Regions from separate parts of the Hydrogenophaga pseudoflava genome, predicted to be linked through region 1. Evidence: predicted binding sites of a transcription regulator. Region 1 holds the regulator's gene; the other holds the start of a gene.

Region 1 (3,228 bases):
CGGCAAGATCACCGAGCCCAAGAAGTGACGGAGACCGTCGCCAGCGCCAGTCCGTCGGGCGACATGCCGTCGCACAGCCGTCTGGAGGTCCGGGGACTCAAGAAGTCCTATGGCAGCCGCAAGGTGGTCAAGGACGTGTCCCTGTCGGTGGACAAGGGCGAGGTGGTGGGACTGCTGGGCCCCAACGGTGCCGGCAAGACCACGTCGTTCTACATGATCGTCGGCCTGCTGCGGGCCGACGGTGGCGAGATCCTGCTGGACGGTCACCGCATCGAGTCCTTGCCCATCCACCGCCGTGCCCGGCTGGGGCTGGGTTACCTGCCGCAGGAAGCCTCGATCTTCCGCAAGCTCACGGTGGCGCAGAACGTGCGCGCGGTGCTGGAGCTGCAGCAGGACGCGAACGGCCAGCCGTTGTCGGCGCGCGAGATCGATGCCCGGCTGGACGAGCTGCTCAAGGAGCTGCGCGTCGACCACCTGCGCGATTCGCCCGCGCCCGCCCTCTCGGGCGGTGAGCGCCGTCGCGTGGAGATCGCCCGCGCGCTGGCCACCCGGCCGCGGTTCATCCTGCTGGACGAGCCCTTCGCCGGCATCGACCCGATCGCGGTGCTGGAGATCCAGCACATCATCAGTTTCCTCAAGTCGCGCGGCATCGGTGTGCTGATCACCGACCACAACGTGCGCGAAACCCTGGGCATCTGCGACCACGCCTACATCATCAGCGACGGTCATGTGCTGGCCAGCGGTACCACCGCCGAGATCATTGAAAACGCCGAGGTGCGCCGCGTCTACCTGGGCGAGAACTTCCGCATGTGACGGAATGAGCCGATGAAGCAAGGTCTGTCGCTGCGGGTGTCGCAGCACCTCGCGCTGACGCCGCAACTGCAGCAGTCGATCCGCCTGTTGCAGCTGTCCACGCTGGAGATGGCTCAGGAAGTCGAGCAGATGCTCGACGAGAACCCGTTCCTGGAACGGGGCGAGGAAGTGGCCGATCGCGAAGATTTCGGCGTGCAGACCGCGGACGCGCCGGTGGTGGCCGGCGAGCAACTGGAAGAAGCGGCGCAGCCGGTGGTCGAGCTGCGCAGCGCCGAGCCGGACACCCGCACCACCCAGGCCGACAGCGCGGACAACAGCAGCGACGACGTGGAGAGCCGGCTGGACGGCGCCGCGCCGGTCGAAGAAAGCTGGGAAGGCGACGGCACCGTCGAGATGGCGCCCGACGACAGCGAATGGGGCGGCGATGCACCCGCGCGCAACAGCGGTTCCGGCGGGGACGACGACGACACCGCCACGGCCGCCGACCTGGCCCGTGTGCCGGTTAGCCTTCAGGACCAGCTGCACGAGCAGGCGCGCTGCCTGCGCCTGTCGGACGAGGACAGCGCGGCGCTGTTTTTCCTGATCGAGTCGCTCAACGACGACGGGTATCTGGAGGACAGCCTGCACGAGCTGGCGCGCGCCTGCTGGCGCCTGACCGCGGGCCGGCCGGCCGACGAAGAGCCGCGCTTCGACGAAGTCGAGGCCATTGAGCAGCGCCTGGGCATGGCCCTGCAGTGGCTGCAGCAGATGGAGCCCACGGGCGTGGGCGCGCGCGACCTGGGCGAGTGCCTGCGGCTGCAGATCATGGAGCTGCGCAACACGCCCGCCGCCCGCGCGGCGCTGGCGATCTGCGAGCAGCCGCTGGAGCTGATGGCCAAGCGCGACATCAAGCGCCTGTGTGCGGCCACCGGGCACGACGACGAGACCGTGCGCGCCGCGCTGGCGCTGATCGCCCGCCTGGAGCCCAAGCCGGGCCGGCGCTTCGTCGACGTCGAGCGCAACGTCGTGGTGCCCGACGTGATCGTCACCCGCGCCGGTCGCGGTTTCAAGGTCTCGCTCAACGCCGAGGTGATGCCGCGCCTGCGCGTGCACGATGTCTATGCCAACGCCCTGCGGGGGCGGCGCGAGGCCGGCGGCGAAGCGGGCCACGCGGCCATGCAGCAGCGGCTGCAGGAAGCGCGCTGGTTCATCAAGAACATCCAGCAGCGCTTCGACACCATCCTGCGCGTGTCCTCGGCCATCGTGGAGCGCCAGCGCAACTTCTTCATGCACGGCGAACTGGCCAAGCGCCCGCTGGTGCTGCGCGAGATCGCCGACGAGCTGGGCTTGCACGAGTCCACCATCAGCCGCGTGACCACGGCCAAGTACATGGCCACGCCGTTCGGCACCTACGAGCTCAAGTACTTTTTCGGCTCCAGCCTGGGAACGGAGACCGGCGGCAATGCGTCGAGCACGGCGGTGCGCGCCCTGCTCAAGCAGTTCATCGCGTCCGAAGAGCCGACCAAGCCGCTGTCCGACAACCAGCTCTCGGACCTGCTCAAGGAGCAGGGCATCGAGTGCGCGCGCCGCACGGTCGCGAAATACCGCGAGGCGCTGCGCATCGCGCCGGCGAACCTGAGAAAAGCGCTTTGAACCAATTGAATCTTTTCCTCCCCTGCGCCGCCGGCGTGGAGGACTACCTCGCCGCCGAAGTCACGCGCATCACGGGCGAGACCGCGGTGCAGAAGTCGCGCGCCGGTGTGGCGCTGCAGGCGTCCTGGCGCGACGCGCTCAAGCTCAACCTGCACTGCCGGCTCGCGCAGCGCGTGCTGGTGCAACTCTGGCACGGCGGCTACCGCAGCGAGAACGACCTGTACGCGGCCGCCAGTGAGGTCGCCTGGGAAATCTGGTTCACGCCGCAGCAGACGATCAAGGTCGAGGTCACGGCGCAGCACAGCCCGCTCAAGAGCCTGAACTTCGCGGCGCTCAAGATCAAGGACGCGGTCTGCGACCGCTTCCGCGACAAGCGCGGCGAGCGCCCCAGCGTCAACACCACCTGGCCCGACGTGCGGCTCTACGCCCACCTGACCACCGACACGGTGAGCCTCTACATCGACACCTCGGGCGAGCCGCTGTTCAAGCGCGGCTGGCGCGAGGACAAAGGCGACGCGCCGCTGAAGGAAACGCTGGCCGCGGCCATGATCGCCGCCACCGGCTGGAACGGCGCCGAGGCCGAATCGCTGGACGACATCGTGCCGCTGTACGACCCCTGCTGCGGCAGCGGCACGGTGGCGATCGAAGCGGCACAGATCGCGCTGCGGGTCGCTCCCGGTCTGCAGCGCCGCTTCGCGTTCGAGAAGCTGCTGCCGTTCCAGCCACACGTCTGGCACGCCCTCAAGGACGAGGCCGCGAAGCAGCGCCGCGAGTGGCCGGCCG
Region 2 (3,228 bases), 860 kb from region 1:
GCCGGTGCAGCAGCGCGCGCACCAGCTCCACCTTGCGCCGCGTGCCGCCCGACAGGCTGCGCACCACGGCCTTGGTCTGGTCCTGCAGGCCGATGGCGGCGAGCTGCGCGGCTATGCGCTCGCGCGCCGTCTGGCGCGGGATGCCGTGCAGGTCGGTGTGGAACAGCAGGTTGGCCATCACCGTCAGGTCCAGGTCGAGCGCGCTTTGCTGGAACACCACGCCCAGGCCCGCCAGCGCACGCGCCGGCTGCTGGCGCATGTCGTGGCCGAGCACGGTGATCGTGCCCTGGTCGGGTGTGAACAAACCGGTGAGCAGCTGCAGCAGGGTGGACTTGCCGGCGCCGTTGGGGCCCAGCAGCGCCACCATCTCGCCGGCTTGCAGCGACAGGCTCACGCCCTTGAGTGCGGGTTTGCCGTTGTAGGCCTTGTGCAGGCCGTCGGCCTTCAGCACGGTGTCGGAGGCGAGGGCGGTGGGCTCGGTCATGAGGCGGTTTTGGCCAGCAGGTTCATGCGCGCGAGCAGTTTCTTCTCGCGCTCGATGGTGGCGAGCACGGCCTGGCGGTAGTCGCGCGTGCCCAGGTAATCGAGTGACTGATCGTAGCGGGCGAGCGCGCTGGCATGGCGCTCACTGAACATGGCCTTGTGGAACACGTCGTGCAGCTTCTGCACCACCGCGGGCGGTGTGGCGGCCGGCGCGGCCAGGCCCCATGGCGAGGTGTAGACCGCCTGCGGATAACCCAGTTCGCGCATGGTGGGCGCGTCGGGCCAGCGCGGGTTGCGCGTGGCGTTGAAGGTGGCGAGCACGCGCATCTGGCCTTTCTCGACCCAGGGCGCGAAGCCGGTGGAGTTGACGCCCGCCATGATCTGCGCGCCCGCGATGGCCAGCATCTGGTCGGCCGTGCCCTTGTAGGGCACGTGCACGTACTTCACGTTGTGCTGCAGCAGGATCTCTTCCATCGCCAGGTGGGCGGTGGTGCCGATGCCAGTGGAGCCCAGGATCAGCTCACCGGGGTGCTTGATGGCCCAGTCGATCAGCTCGGTGGCGCTCTTGAACGGGCTGCTGGCCGGCACCAGCAGGCCGAAGCTCACGCCCGAGACCTGCAGGATGGGCGCGAGGTCGGTCACCGGGTCCCAGGGCACGTGGTTCATCAGTGCGTGGCGGTAGACCGTGATGGGCACCTGGCCGATGGTGTGACCGTCGGCCTCTGCCGCCTTGAGCGCGGGCGCCACCAGCGTGCCGGCCGCGCCGGGCTTGTTGACCACCAGCACCGGCTGGCCCAGCAGCGGCTCGGCCTCTTCGCAGAGGATGCGGATCGTCAGATCGGTCTGACCGCCTGCGGGCCAGGGCACGATGAGCTGCAGCGGCTTGCTGGGAAAGGGCGCCTGGGCCCTCGCCAGCGGCGTCGCAGACGCCACGGCCAGCGCGCCGGCCTGGAACAGGATGTCGCGGCGCGTCGGGTGCCGGGCCTGGGTTGTGTCACGGCTCAGGGTTATCCCTGTGTCATTTTTGAACGCTGGGAACAGCGGTGTGTGTCTCATGGCGGGGCCTGATAGTCTCCTGTCCCTTGGAGCGCCCTCGGGACAGGGCATCTTGAGGCAAATTCTGTTCCCGCAACAGCCCATGGCCCACTGGCACCGAATTTGCAGAGGCATCGCGCGCCCGTGGCGATGCCCGCCCGGCCGCTGACCGTTTGACAACACCAAGGAGACAAAGACATGGCCCTCCGTGCCACCGCATTCCGCCGTTCCATGCGCCCGCTGACCGCGGCCCTGTGCGCCGCCGGCGCCTCGCTCGCCTTCAGCCTGCCGGCCCATGCCGAAAGCAAGGTTTACGTGTCCAGCGAGAAGGACAACAAGCTCTACGTGTTCAACACCGCGGGCGAGCGCCAGGGCGCCATCGACGTGTGCAAGCGGCCGCGCGACATGAGGTTCAACGCCGATGGTTCGCAGATCTTCGTGATCTGCGGCGACAGCAACGCCATGGGCGTGGTGGACGTGGCCGGCGGCAAGCTGGCCGGCACCGTGCCGCTGGGCGAGAGCCCGGAGATGTTCGACCTCAGCCCCGACGGCAAGACCGCCTATGTGTCGGTGGAGGACGACAGCGTGCTGGGCGCCTACGACATCGCCACGAAAAAGGCGGTGTTTGAAGTGAAAACCGGCGGCGAGCCCGAAGGCGTGCTGGTCACGCCCGATGGCAAAACCGCCTACGTGACCTCCGAAGTGGCCAACGTCGTCCATGTGATCGACCTGGGCACGAAGAAGGTGACCAAAAACATCAAGGTCGGCAAGCGCCCGCGCCGCTTCGTCATGTCGCCCGACGGCAGCGAACTGTGGGTCACCAACGAACTGGACGCCACCGTGAGCGTGGTCGACACCAAGACCCACACCGAGAAGCAGAAGATCAAGTTCGAGGTCAAGGGCATGCGCCCGGCCGACATCACCCCCGTGGGCATGGCCATCAGCCCGGACGGCAAGAGCATGTGGGTGGGCCTGGGCCGCGCCAACCACGTGGCCGAGGTGGACGTGGCGAGCAAGGCGGTGAAGAACCAGGTGCTGGTGGGCAAGCGCGCGTGGGGCCTGGGCTTCACGCCCGATGGCAAGACCCTGTTCGTGGCCAACGGCCTGTCGGACGACATAACGCTGGTGGACACCGCTGCGGCCAAGGCGATCAAGACGGTTCCTGCCGGACGCGTGCCGCACACCATTCTTGTGAGCAAATGACAGAGCTTGTGGCCCACCCCCATCGCTTGCCCACTTCGTGTGGCCGCTCCGCCCCTCAAGGCGCAATGCCTGCGGCCCGGCAAAGCCGGTTCCGCGGCATTCTGGGCTTGGGTTTGTGGTGTGCCTGCGTGTGGGCGTCGGTGCCTGCTCCAGCGCTGGCCGCCACCAAGGTCACCATCGCGGTGGTGTCGCTGGACGGCGACCCGCGCCACGCGCCGCGGCGGCTGGAGAAGGCCTACCCCGGCCACCCGACCGGGCGCGCCATCGACGGCGTGCAGCTGGCGGCCGAAGACTCGGCGTTTGAGCTGGACGCCGCCGGCATCGCGCTGGAGGTGAAGGACGTGGTGCTGCCCAACGCCGCGGGCCTGACCAAGGCCTTGGCCGAGCTGAAGGCCGCCAAGGTGCAGCACGTGGTGGCCGACTTGCCGGCGGCCGAGCTGCGCGCGCTGGTGCAGGCCGCGCCGGCGGCGCTGGGCGGCGCCATCGTGTTCAACGCGGCGGCCGACG

What was found. The regulator sigma-54, encoded in region 1, starts transcription at its own class of promoters, with help from an activator protein. The targets are predictions, from matches to a motif close to TGGCANGNAANCTGCTTT.
Region 2: the regulator sigma-54 is predicted to act here: its motif matches at 1,631-1,648, upstream of HPF_RS17680 (PQQ-dependent catabolism-associated beta-propeller protein).

What each region holds. Positions count from the first base shown of each region.
Region 1 is NZ_CP037867.1:4,531,427-4,534,654, reverse strand. It holds gene lptA (lipopolysaccharide transport periplasmic protein LptA) at 1-28, shown strand, start outside; gene lptB (LPS export ABC transporter ATP-binding protein) at 64-813, shown strand; gene rpoN (RNA polymerase factor sigma-54) at 826-2,445, shown strand; gene HPF_RS21810 (THUMP domain-containing class I SAM-dependent RNA methyltransferase) at 2,442-3,228, shown strand, end outside.
Region 2 is NZ_CP037867.1:3,675,678-3,678,905, reverse strand. It holds gene HPF_RS17690 (ABC transporter ATP-binding protein) at 1-484, opposite strand, end outside; gene HPF_RS17685 (Bug family tripartite tricarboxylate transporter substrate binding protein) at 481-1,539, opposite strand; gene HPF_RS17680 (PQQ-dependent catabolism-associated beta-propeller protein) at 1,717-2,721, shown strand; gene HPF_RS17675 (type 1 periplasmic-binding domain-containing protein) at 2,850-3,228, shown strand, end outside.